One region of the Paenibacillus sp. CMM36 genome, then DNA from elsewhere that is predicted to be linked to it. Evidence: predicted binding sites of a transcription regulator. Region 1 holds the regulator's gene; the other holds the start of a gene.

Evidence for each region. Region 1 encodes LexA, which represses DNA repair genes until DNA is damaged. Its sites were predicted from a motif close to CGAACATATGTTCG; they were not measured.
Region 2: ACWA2B_RS17570 (YolD-like family protein) is a predicted target of LexA. The motif match lies at 3,930-3,943, and genes of this name have one in related genera.

What each region holds. Positions count from the first base shown of each region.
Region 1 covers NZ_JBSEDY010000004.1:20,123-26,843, reverse strand. The annotation lists gene ACWA2B_RS09690 (GNAT family N-acetyltransferase) at 1-509, opposite strand, end outside; gene ACWA2B_RS09685 (hypothetical protein) at 738-878, opposite strand; gene ACWA2B_RS09680 (hypothetical protein) at 919-1,083, opposite strand; gene ACWA2B_RS09675 (hypothetical protein) at 1,319-1,621, opposite strand; gene lexA (transcriptional repressor LexA) at 1,905-2,531, opposite strand; gene ACWA2B_RS09665 (LysM peptidoglycan-binding domain-containing protein) at 2,718-3,086, shown strand; gene ACWA2B_RS09660 (DUF896 domain-containing protein) at 3,195-3,401, shown strand; gene ACWA2B_RS09655 (hypothetical protein) at 3,522-4,031, shown strand; gene ACWA2B_RS09650 (HAD family hydrolase) at 4,187-4,981, shown strand; gene ACWA2B_RS09645 (1,2-dihydroxy-3-keto-5-methylthiopentene dioxygenase) at 5,081-5,623, opposite strand; gene metH (methionine synthase) at 5,905-6,721, shown strand, end outside.
Region 2 covers NZ_JBSEDY010000009.1:50-6,770, reverse strand. The annotation lists gene ACWA2B_RS17580 (response regulator) at 1-1,602, opposite strand, end outside; gene ACWA2B_RS17575 (serine hydrolase domain-containing protein) at 1,902-3,128, shown strand; gene ACWA2B_RS17570 (YolD-like family protein) at 3,983-4,330, shown strand; gene ACWA2B_RS17565 (hypothetical protein) at 4,484-4,663, shown strand; gene cysK (cysteine synthase A) at 4,769-5,707, opposite strand; gene ACWA2B_RS17555 (hypothetical protein) at 6,030-6,290, shown strand; partial or broken gene ACWA2B_RS17550 (transposase) at 6,483-6,721, opposite strand, start outside.

The DNA.
Region 1 (6,721 bases):
AAAATCGCTTTCTCATGGGCTGTGGAAAAATTAGAATATAGCATAGTATCAACTCCGCCGATTACAAAGTTATTTTTAGCATAGAATCGACAAGCTAAAATATTCACATCCTGTGTTTCAAGCATAAGGCCAACAAGATTATTCTGCTTAGCCCACTCGGTTGCTTTACTCAATAAGGCTGCTCCGATTCCCTTGTGTCTCCAGTCTTTAGCGACGGCAATATCCTCAATTAGAGCATAGCCATTCCAATTAGTACAAAGTTTAATTTTCCCAACACAGTCGTTCTCATCATAATATAAAAAAATAGATTTTCCTTGTTCATTAATATAACTGATATCGACGTCATCATCCTCATACTGTTTAAAATATGGTTCGGGAAAACTTTCTTCTATATATGACCAAATGTTGTTCTCGTATTTAGGTATAATTTTTCCTGACACAATAAAGCCGTTATTCTCATTTGACTTTTTAAAATCCCCCATATTTGAAAGTGACATTTTAATTATCATGGCTTGTCTCCTTCTGGTTTAATTTCTCTATGCACATTATTCTAAAAGAGAACCACTTTTTCCTGTCTGTTAGATTTATAAAAGAGTAAAATAGTAGCGACTGTTCAACTATGTGTGATATTTACGATCTCGTCCGCTTGCTTAAACGATTCATAGCAGTAGTTAGGTGTGCTGCTTAACACAAAAAAGCAGGAAGAATTTCTCCCGCTTTTTGCATGAAAACGATTATTAACGTCTGCGTTGTCTATCGTTTACGCTAAACAAATTAACAGCCAGTGCGTTACCTCTTGCACGCGCAGTGGCTCTTTGATTGGAACGGATGTTCAATCTTCTTCTTCTTAAATCACGTCTGCAATGTCTTCTGCTCATAATATCACCTCCCTTCAAGAAATGAAGGTGCGGTTGAATCTTAGTGGCGTTTATGCTTACGCTTGGAAATTTTGATATTCAAGGCATTGGTTGCTAGTGCATTTCCGCTTCCTGTTTTAGCAGCTGCGGCTTGAAAGACTTTAACGACCAGATATCTGTTTTTCCCGATGCGATGCTTATACGTTTTAACTCTATTTCTGATCATCTGCATATCTCCTTTGCTTAGTTCTGCTATATATATATGTCAATTGTGATAGTAATGTATCAGCATAAATCTATTAGAAGCAAAAAGAAGCTAGTACCTATATCCCTAAAGGTTAACAAAAAAACTCATGCGAACCTGTCTTCGCCTTTTCAACTTTACGTTGCAGGAGATGTTACAGGCAGGTCGGCATGAGTCTAATGTGTAGAATAAAGATAATATGCAGTTTGTATGAAAATTATTTACTATTAAGGGTGTTAAGTTTTTTTTCGTAGTACGCCTCTTGGACAAGAATATGATTCAGTTGTTCTGAGAGCTGTTTATATTCTTGGCTGGCCTCTGGGTAATTATTTCTTTCGGAAATTACAGCTTCAAGTTGCTTTTCTAAATACCTGAAATGGATGAGTATTTGTATGTACTGAATACGATCGTAGGTTGTTATGTGTGATTTCTCTTCTGCATACAAATGATCCATTGTTGGAACTGCACAGCTTACGACGATAAATATCATAACAAACGCTGAAATTATTATTTTTTTCATTTAATTCCTCCTACAGGGCTATGAATAATTAATATACCATATTTAGCTAAAAGAAAGAAAGATCTATTAGTTTTGCCCACAACAGTATAGCTGTTCAAGATCAGTGGGGGATTATTTGAGACGATGAGGCTGATTTTATAGTAGATACAATAGGAATAGGTTGCTAAAAGGAAAGAATAGTTGTGAGATACATAGTAAGCATGATAACAATACAAAACCGGCTTGCCCTAGGCAGCCGGTTTTGTATTAGGGGATAGAATAACGGGGAAGGAAGAACGAGAAATCAGTGGAAGTCCCGGAAGAGTCCTACAACTTTGCCCAAAATACTGACGTGTGTCAGACGAAGCGGTTCAAAGGCTGGATTTTCAGGTTGAAGCCGGATATGATCTTTTTCTTTGTAGAAGGTTTTAACTGTAGCTTCGTCTTCATCTGTCATAGCTACAACAATATCGCCATTATCAGCGGTCTGCTGCTGACGTACGATTACATAGTCTCCGTTAGCAATCCCAGCCTCAATCATGCTTTCGCCTACAACAGATAACATGAATATTTTATCCTCACCAACAAAGTGTTGGGGAAGAGGAAAGTAATCTTCAATATTTTCTGTCGCCGTAATAGGAAGACCAGCGGTTACTTTGCCGACGACGGGGACACGACTAATGGAGTAATTAATCAAGTTGCTGTTATCCGATTCGTCTTGACCGAGTAACTCAATAGCCCGTGGTTTTGTAGGATCGCGGCGAATGAGTCCTTTTTTCTCTAAGCGATCCAAATGACCGTGAACCGTAGAACTGGAGGCCAATCCGACAGCCTCGCCTATTTCGCGTACAGAAGGGGGGTATCCCTTTAGACGCACTTCATTGCGGATAAATTCAAGAATGGCCTGCTGGCGGCTCGAAATCTTAGACATACCGTATCAACCCCATTTAGTAACGTTTGGGAAAATTATAGCATAGAACCTCCGTTCGTACAAACATAAGTTCTAAATAATCCCTAAAAAAATTGCGAACTTTTGTTCTCTTTTCTATTGAACAAAACAAACGTTCGTGTTATATTGTGAAAACATAAGAACAAACGTTTGGAGGACACAACCATGATGAAATATAGCACCTATCAAAGTATTTTTCCAATGAATATAGAAAATTTACAGGAGACCCGAAAAGAGGGTAGGGCGCGTTTTATGCAGATTATTACCCATACTCTTTTACTTAAGCTTCTTATTATAGTGATTGTTGCTTGGATTGCAGGAGCAGGTGTACTTACGGTTTTCGCGGCTCCTTCAGCTTCCAAGGAAGAAGTGACTAAACTGACAGTACAACCTGGGGATACGTTGTGGCAGATTGCCGCGAATCATAAACCGGAACGAATGGATACACGAGTATATATAGAAGGAATTGTGCGGATTAACGGTTTAGAGGATCGGGGAGTGCAGGCAGGTCAGGTACTCAAGCTTCCTGACTTATGATCTATAGACTATTAGAGCTTGTCAGGGAGCGTAATGCGGGAGCCTTGACAAGCTCTTTTCTACATGTCAAAGTGTATTATATCTTTGCTTTTATGGAGGGGACACAATTTGGATATAGACAGCTTGGTACAGCGCATTAATGAATTAGCGCGCAAAGCAAAATCCGAGGGATTAACAGAAGAGGAAACCACAGAACGTGCCAATCTTCGGGAAATTTATTTAGGTAACATTCGTCGTAATTTTCGGCAGCAGCTAGAAACGATTGAATTTGTGGACGATGATACATCGAAGGGAAATGACGGGCTGAAGCATTAATGTTGTTAAAGCGCCCAAGCCTGCAATTTGCCTTTTGTTTTAGGTACCTCTCATGGTATCTATATAGATCAGCTTTGAGGCAATTGTTTTAATGTAATATATCTGGGAAGGAATTGAGAGATGGCCCGATCATTTGAAAGAAAAGTACGCAAAAACACAGCGCATTTAAATAAATCGCGCAAAAAGCAAGGTATTCAAACCATTAGCGGCGCAGGTTCTGCAATGGATATTTTTCGTGGCCGTAATATTACTGTGCCAATTATGCTGGCTGGTCTTTCTGTATTGTACATGCTTATGAGTTACTTTTTGACTAAGACCGGTATGCGAGGGATGGATTGGCTTGTATTCGGCCTGTACTTGATGCTGGCTGTTATCTTTTTTATCCGTCGTCCTTATCTGAAAGTGGGAAAGGATACTCTCTATATGCTGAAAGGTGGTAGAGAACGTCCAATGACGGCAGGGGACATGAAAGCCATCAAGATTGAAAAGGGTTACGTAACCGTTGAAAGAAAAGGTAAGGGTGGTAATTTCATTTTCACAAAATCATTAGGTCGCTATGACACGGATGCCATTGCAGAGCGACTTGAGAAGTTTGCGCTATCCAATCAGATACAGGTTGACAAGAAATAACTGATTTAGCCTGTAGCTCTGTAACAAAGGCCGTATGATGTTATTTCATATAACATGCTGCGGCCGCTTGCTTAATATGGGCACACATAACGATTCAAATGCTTAATCAAGCAAATAGGCGTACATATACTGTGGAAAGAGAGTGGATAATTCAGATGACGATTCAGGCGGTAATGTTTGATCTTGATGATACCCTTTTGTGGGATGAACGTAGTGTAGAAGAGGCATTTGATGCAGCGTGTCAAACAGGCTCCCGTGAAGCAGGTGTTGATCCAAAAGCTCTGGAGGAAGCCGTACGTAAAGAAGCACGCGCTTTGTATGAATCCTATGAAACCTTTAGTTTTACTCAAATGATCGGCATTAATCCGTTTGAAGGATTGTGGGCGAATTTTACAGCGGGTGAGCAACCTGAATTCCGTCAATTGGAACAGTTGGCCCCTGTTTATCGAAAGGAATCATGGCGCAGAGGACTCCAGCAACTAGGGATAGATAATGAGAAGTTGGCGGAAAAGCTGGCTACCCAATTTGCTTCGGAAAGACGCGCACGTCCCCATGTATATGAAGAAACGTTTGAAATTCTAGAACAATTGAAGGGACAATACAAGCTGTTATTATTGACAAACGGTTCCCCTGATTTACAACAGGAGAAACTGGATGGAGTTCCTCAATTAGCTCCTTTCTTTGATCATGTGGTCATTTCAGGTTCATTTGGTCGAGGCAAGCCGGATCCGTCTATATTCCAGCATGCGTTGGGGCTTCTTGGTATTGAGCCTGAACATGCTTTAATGGTAGGAGATAAGCTGACGACTGATATTCAAGGAGCGTTGGCAGCAGGTGTTCACTCGGTGTGGGTGAACCGAAACGCCAAAACCAATACCACAGAGATCAAGCCGAAGTTTCAAATCAAGCATCTGTCTGAATTGGATGGAATTATTCAGTCGTTAAAGTAAGAAATCTACACCTTTAGAAACGAGTATTAAGAAAACTCCCTTCGCTCGATTGTCACAGAGCAGAGGGAGTTTTTTATTTACACAAGGATAAATTCGTAATTATGCTTTAATGAAGGTTGGATCTTCGAACGGTTCCGCAATCCAGCCATTTTCTTCAATGAACAAGCGGACTGCTACGATCTTTTGATTCTCCATTAAAGTGAAGAAGTGAGGTATATTTTCGGGTACGGAGATAACGTCCCCCGGTGAAAGCTCTACGTTAAAATAGTCGATCTCTTCAGGTCCTTTAATAATAAAGATGCCTTTACCAGCGATAATGGCACGGATTTCATCCTCGGTATGGGTGTGAATTTGCTCAAACTTGGCCAGCAACTCGTCCAAATTCGGCGTTGCTTCAGATAGAGTGATAACGTCCCATATTTTATATCCGCGACGTGCGGCTAAATCCTTGATTTCGGGTTCAAATGTTTTGAGAACAGCGGCCTTTTGATCATCTGTTAAGGTAAAGTTCTCTTGCAGCTCCCCGGACAATTTGGAAGCATCCCAATGTTCATACAATATCTCGTGACTCTCCAGAAATTCACGTACTTGTTCTTCACCGCTAATTCTTTCATTCGTATTACGTATTAAGATTTCGGCCATGTATTTATCCCCTCTTTTCCACTTGGATTAATGTTATATAAAGAATACCATGTCTTGAAACGTTGTACAATACAGGATTTCAACATTTTATAATGCAAATGAACATAGCTAAAGGATGCAGGGTTAAGTACGTTTAATAATGCTACAAACTATAAAAATGGATAAGAGAAGTCGTTTTTACAAAGAACAACCTGTATAAAACGTATGTTTTTACTTCAATCTATCTAAATGATACGGTTTCTGCTAAACTAGGATTTAACGTTTTGCGGGGGTGAAGAAATTTGGATAAAGTTAGCTTGCAGGATGCATTACAACGAAGAATACTCCTTCTTGATGGGGCCATGGGCACCATGATTCAACAGGAAGACCTTTCCCCCGATGATTTTGGTGGGGAAGAGCTGGAGGGCTGTAATGAAATGCTGGTCTTAACGAGACCAGATGTCATTCAAGGGATTCATGAAGCCTACTTGAAGGCTGGGGCAGATCTAATTGAAACGAATACATTTGGAGCAACATCCGTCGTTTTGGCGGATTACGATATACCGGAACGTGCCCGTGAAATTAATCTGGTGGCGGCCAAACTGGCGCGTAACGCGGTGGATAAATACAGCACTGCGGACAAGCCTCGCTTTGTAGTAGGAGCTATGGGCCCAACCACGAAAACCTTGTCTGTCACAGGTGGTGTTACATTTGCTGAGTTGATTGACAGCTATCAAGAGCAGGCCTTGGCGCTTATTGAAGGCGGCGTGGATGTACTCCTTTTGGAAACCTCACAGGATACGCTTAACGTCAAGGCTGGAAGCATCGGAATTCGGCAGGCTTTTGAGCAGACAGGTATCGAGCTTCCACTAATGATTTCAGGCACGATTGAGCCCATGGGAACGACGTTGGCCGGACAAAATATCGAATCCTTTTGCATATCACTGGAACACTTGCATCCAATTTCAATTGGGTTGAATTGTGCTACAGGTCCAGAGTTTATGCGTGATCATATTCGCTCTCTGTCTGAAATGTCCTCTGCAGCTATTAGCTGTTATCCAAATGCGGGCTTGCCCGACGAAAATGGTCAATACCATGAATCGCCTGATTCATTAGCAC
Region 2 (6,721 bases), on a different contig from region 1:
CGGGTAGTTTCCCTGACTTGAACCGATTTTCTCCAACTGCTCACGTTGACGCTTCATCTCTTCGAAGACTCGCGTAGCGACCGATTGGTCAATCCAGGTTCCTCCATTATAAATAAGTTTCAAGGCTTCCTTCATCTCCCGCGGATGAATCGACTTCAGCATGTAGCCTTCTGCCCCGCGCTCCAATGCAGTTGCTGCCTGCGAGGAATCCTTAAACGTTGTCATGAATACAACCTTCATATCAGGCCATCGTTGTTTCATCTCAACTAAAGCTTCAATCCCGCCCATTCCTTGCATACGAATATCCATTAGCACGATATCTGGTTGGGAGCGATCACAATGTTCTAATGCTTCGCGCCCGTCCCTGGCTGTACCAACGACGTTAAAATCAGCATGCTGATCCAAAATTTGCTTCAAGCTGTCGGTAATGATCACCTGGTCATCAACGATCAGCAGGCGGATTGCATCATGTACAGGCTCTGTCTGCAACGGAATATCACATATGACGAAAGTTCCTTGTCCTGACTCGGAATGCACGGACACCGTGCCGTGAAATAGTTCAAGTCGTTCCTTCATTCCATTGAGCCCAGATCCAAATTGGATTTCTTCCATTCCGATGCCGTTATCTTCGATCTGTAATCGAAGCTGCTGACTATTGAAATGTAACTGAACGGATATCATGCTCGCCTTGCCGTGCCGAACCACGTTGGTTAGAGACTCTTGAAGGCAACGATATAAACAATTGTTTATTTTTTGCATAACAAGAGTCTCACTGCCGATCACACGGAATTTGACCGTTATACCTGTTGACTTCATAAAATCTTCAGTTAATTGCCGCAGCGATTCACTTAACGAATGGTTCAACGGAGTATGAGAGAGCTGATGCAGATGCTTTCGGATATCAACCAGACTGTGTTGGGCGATTCCGACAAGCGAATTGATCCTCTCTATTTGCGCATCTGGTACGGACGATCGCAGTGATTCGACGCCGACGATGAGCGAGGTAAGCGTATGGCCAATCGTGTCATTCAGCTCATGTGACAGCCGGCTGCGCTCCTCCATCAGCGTAAGTTCCTCAATCCGCTTAATATGCTGCTCCAGCAACAGCTTTTGCTCTTGAATAATTCGGGCTTGCTTATGGGACTGAATTAAAATATTAAACGCGAAGCCGATGGCAAAACCAAGGCTGCAGCTAACGATAAACTCATACGGGAGACGATCAGCAATCCAACCGTTCAATACCGGGAATACGATTCCGCTAAGGATACCTGTCCACACATAGTTTCTTCGACTGCTCGTCAAGCCGATAGTAATCACGAGTAAAACAAAAGACCAAAGCAATCCCGGGGCTGTGTAAGCTAAATAAAGATAAAAAAAGCCCGTTACCGTGACTTCGATTGTGAGATACCAGTCTTCTTTCCTATAGAGGATGATTAATGGAACGAGATAAACGACGAAAGCGAGAGAAAGTACAACCCAAAGCGACACAACGGTTAATGACGGATCGACAAAACCAGCGCTTGCGATAATGACCAGCCAAAGCGTTCGTATGGCCACAAGTATCCAATCATACCAGACCCTTTTTTTCATTATCGAGAACACGAATTACGCACACCTTCTTATATTTTTTTGCAAATCAAATTCCGAATGATTCAGACCTATCATGCAATATAACTTCCCGATCCGTCAAGCGAAAGAGGGTGGGGTAACGGCGGTTAGAACGTAGCTTAGCAAGCACGTCATATAAGACAGTTGATAGTTTGTCATGCGGTATATGTGACAAGTCCAAGTACGATGTCATCAAAAGCTAGACGGTTTTATCACTGTTCGATTTAACAATATCAGAGGTAAGGTGAGGGGGTAAAGCAGAACAACATTCAAAATAATAGGAGCGATGCGTTATGAAATCATTCACCATTCGAAAAGGAGTTGCACTTACTTTAATAGCTATATTGGCGGGTACAGTGGCCTATGGAACTGTCCACGCAGAGGGTCAGACGGCAACTTATCAAGCTATCAATAAAGCTGCCAATACCGACAATATTTTATCGTCGGAATTCGCAAAAGAACCCAAAAAAGAACTCAACGAGAAAGAAAAGAAAAGAAAGCATCGGGAAGAAGTCAAACGCGTCATGGATCAAGTAGTTACCAACAAAAGAGTTCCAAGTGTCGTGGCAGGCGGGCTACAGGATGGGGAACGCTGGTCCTACGCTACGGGTACAGCCAGTTTCGAAGTACCACGCCCGGTGGAGCCGGATTTTTCATTCCGTATTGGAAGCATCACGAAGACATTCACTGCTACCGTTGTATTGCAGTTGGCTCAGGAGAAAAAATTGAACCTGGATGATTCGGTCGAAAAATGGCTGCCGGGGGTCATAAAGGGTAATGGGTATGACGGCAACAAAATTACGATTCGTCAGTTATTGAACCATACAAGCGGGCTTGCGAGCTATACTGATCTTGATTTTCGAGATATTACCTTGCCTCAAAATCCATTCCGTTACTATTCGTCCGACGAGCTTATCAGCATGGGACTAGCTAAGCCGCCTGTATATGCGCCAGGGAAGGGCTGGAACTATTCGAACATGAATACTATACTAGCCGGTCAAATTATTCAGAAGGTAACAGGAGAGACGTATGCGGAGCAGATCAGGAAACGGTTGATCGAACCGCTCGGGATGACAGGGACATTTGTAATGGAAAATAGTCACGATATTCCAGGTAAGCATGCCACAGGATATAATATGGACAGATCGGGTCATTTGTATGATTTAACAGAGATGAATCAATCATGGGCAAATGCAGCCGGAGATATAGTCTCAACAACCAAAGATTTGACCACCTTCTTCAGTGCGCTGTTGGGCGGAAAGCTTCTAAATCAAGAGATAATGGACCAGATGCTCACGACAGTAGATTCACCTATAGGTAAAGTTGGACTAGGGATTTATGAAATAAAAACAGCTGACGGGCAATCATACTGGGGGCATGCTGGCGGTACTTTCGGATTTGAATCGAGAGCCTTCGGATCTCTAGGCGGGCAGCATATTTTGGTAACGTGCATCAACTCGGTAGCTCCGGAAGTGGAGCCTGCTCACAATAAAATAATCAATAAGGAGTTTGGCCGTTAAGTTTAAAGCCGACATCGCGTCCTTTATTTGAGGGCGGATGTCGGTTTCTGCTGTGATTAACCGTCGTTTCATGCAATCGAGGCACAAATGTCCGCATTCAGAATAAAACGATAGATAAGATTCACGAGGGGCATAACGACGGCGTATTTTATATTCGGTCGGTCAAGCTCTACTATCGACTTCTTTACCACTCCCGCCAACAGATGGTTTACCGCCAAAATCGTAAAATAGGTTAGACGCAAATTCGATATAGAGAATAAGAAGAGATATATGGATTTTTAGAAATACATAGTAGGTATAGACAACGTAATATTACTAACCTACATATTGCACCAGACTACAATTTCTATTTAAAAAAGACTTCAAGGAAAATCAAACATTAAGACTATTGTACAAAAATATCAGAATTTCGTATATGTTATTCCGCTAACGGGATACGTTAGTTCAATGGAACAGCGACAGTCTAGGACATTATTTTCTCGTACTGGTTGTCACTGTTCCAATTTCAAAGTCCGTCTAAAACTTATTTTATGGAGAATAGCGATATGACAATTCGAAAGATGCATGGAATAATGTCGATACAATCGTATGGGACAATATAGGAGATGAATTTGAGGGAAAGAAACTTAATCATTATTCAAAACTTGATCTAACCAGGTGAATATGCGGTGGTTAGCCAATTTTAATGCTCCAAAATTTTCATTTTATCCCTCTGATTTTGTATTTTCGTCTAGTCTATCAGACCTAGGAATATTTTTCTAGGACAAAAGTTTTGGATTCGGTATACAAAAAGCCTTGTCTAGAACGTATGTTCGGAATATAATTTCTACATAATACATCAGGAGGCTACATACATGTCGAAAAAATTAGAAGGTAACGGCTTATGGGAAAGCAGCAGGATTATCATACCAGAACACAAGGAAGCATACTTAAAACTCATGAAAGACCGTCAGCGGAGAGGCAAGCCGGAACTTGACGATCAGGAAGTCCAGTTGATCGAGCAAGCGCTTATAGAGTCCTACAACACACGTCAACCTATAACACTAGTGGTTTTTAGCCCGTTCGATGACGAAGAACTCACAGGTGTAATCACGTCTATAAATACTGCTCGCAGGGAAGTGAAACTGTTTCGTGGCGAGGATGATTTTAGTTGGATCAAGTTGGAGGATATCATTTTCAGCAAGTATCTAGCAAAAATCTAAGGGTAGTAAATATTCTACTGATGTTATTCAACAAACAAGAAATGTCTCAGCTGCCTTATCTACGACAATTCAGCCGAAGTCTTTCTAGGAGCATTTGATGCTAGTGTTTTAGCTGAGCAGATCAATCCTCATATCGCAATCGAAAACTTCCTGATGACGATGCACTACACCCGCATCAAGTTAAAGAAAGAGGCATACAGATTGGTACAAGACTACTATGGGGAAGCCTACTTTTTACAGAAAATCCTGATGAGCTCCAACAACATCGCGCTGGACCAAGGTAACTTTTTCTTCACTAACGGTCCATTTGTTGTGCAAAAAATGGACCGCTAGCGAAGAAAGAAATCAATTCAGGTTAATGAAACAATTCTATGAGCTCTTGCTTGTGTACTTGGAAAATTAACAAAAGAGGCAGCGGGATTCCTGTCTCTTTTGTTATTATTCTACGTCTGAGAAAAGCGGAGTGGACAAATAACGCTCACCTGTATCAGGTAATATGACCACGATCGTCTTGCCTTTGTTTTCTGGAAGCTTCGCAATTTGTGTTGCTGCATAAACCGCAGCCCCAGAAGAAATACCAACAAGCAGCCCTTCTGTTTTGGCAAGCAGGCGTGCAGTTTCAAATGCATCTTCGTTTTTAACTTTGAAAACCTCATCCACATATTCTTCATTAAAGTTATTTGGAATGAAACCAGCACCGAGTCCTTGTAGTTGATGTGAACCTGGAGTACCCCCAGACAGCACTGGTGAATCGAACGGTTCGACGGCTATCACTTTTACAGAAGGTTTTCGTTCCTTCAATCCCTGGCCAACGCCCGAAATAGTTCCACCTGTACCTACGCCCGCAATAAAAATATCTACACCGCCATCCGTATCATGCCAGATTTCTACAGCTGTAGTTTTGCGGTGGATTTCTGGATTGGCAGGATTGCTAAACTGCTGTGGTATGAAAGAGTTTGGTGTTTCGGCAGCCAATAGTTCAGCACGCTTGATAGCGCCTTTCATCCCCTCGGATCCCGGTGTTAACACAAGCTCAGCACCGAACGCAGTCAAAAGCTTGCGACGTTCGATACTAAACGTTTCAGGAAGTGTAATTATAAGTTTATATCCAAGAGCCGCAGCTGCAAATGCAAGTCCGATTCCAGTATTGCCACTTGTTGGTTCAATAATAACGGAGTCTTTATTGATTAAGCCTTTCTCCTCAGCGTCTTTAATCATAGCATATCCAATGCGGTCCTTAACGCTACCAGCCGGATTGAAATATTCCAACTTTGCTACCACGTTTGCCTCAATATTTTGGATTTGGCTGTAGTTCAACAGTGCTAGCAAAGGAGTATTTCCAATTAATTCAGTCAACTTTTGGTGAATTTTAGTCAAAATTATCCCTCCAAACAATTAATTCATATCTACTTACTATGACATAGATATTATCACGAATTTTTCTTCATAACCATGTTCTGTTAATTCATAGTGAGGAGCGGGAACGGATGGAACAGTTTAAACCTAAGGTACTACTCATAAAAAAGTAGTCCAAGCTTATTCAGAACCTGAGAGTCATTAAGAATGTATACAGTGTATCCTTTTACCCGCTAACCTAGTGGTCGGCGGATAACGAATTTGTATTTAGTAGAAGGCAAAAAGAGCAGTAAGGAATTAATCCTTCTGCCTCACCGTTAACATACGGGGAGGCGTTTTTGTTTTGGCAAGCTTACGGTGTATCAATCGCGCCATCAAGTTGCTCTTGCGAGAGTTTACGACTAAATGCCTACAATACGAAGTAATTTATGTTCTTAATAAGGATATCGATACATCATCTAAAAGAATTGTGGCAAAGGTATCCTCTGCTGTAACACGGAACACTAAATCTCTGGAAACAGTTCTTGAATTTCCCGAGATTGAGAAAGTGCGGGAGGATATGACAGGGGCTACGCCTTTTCCACTTTTCTTTGGTTTCATTTGAATTAACCCTCTTTCTGTAGACATATTTGCTACACTAGTAGTTTATGAAATATGAATAAGAGTGTTCATAGAGAAGAGAATACAAAAAAGACCGTCTATTGACGGCCCAGATTGTCGAGAAACCCCGTCATTTTGAGACGTGGGTTTCTTTTTCACATCATAATGCTCTGGTCTCTGGAGAAGCAGGGGGGGGTTACCCCTGTTTCTCCAGGCGATCTAGGTGGATCGCCATCTTCTTCATGTTCTGCACGGCTGCCGTCATAAGGGCTTGTTCCCTGACGTTTGGAAGACCGCGCAAACGGCAATAGCGAAACCCATGGAGCTCTTTGGCATCCGCGAAGCTTCGCTCAATCGTCTCTTTTCGTTTGCGGTACAGCTTTTTACCAGATGGGCTCAGCCGGTTGCTCCGTACCCACTCTTTGCTGTCTTCCC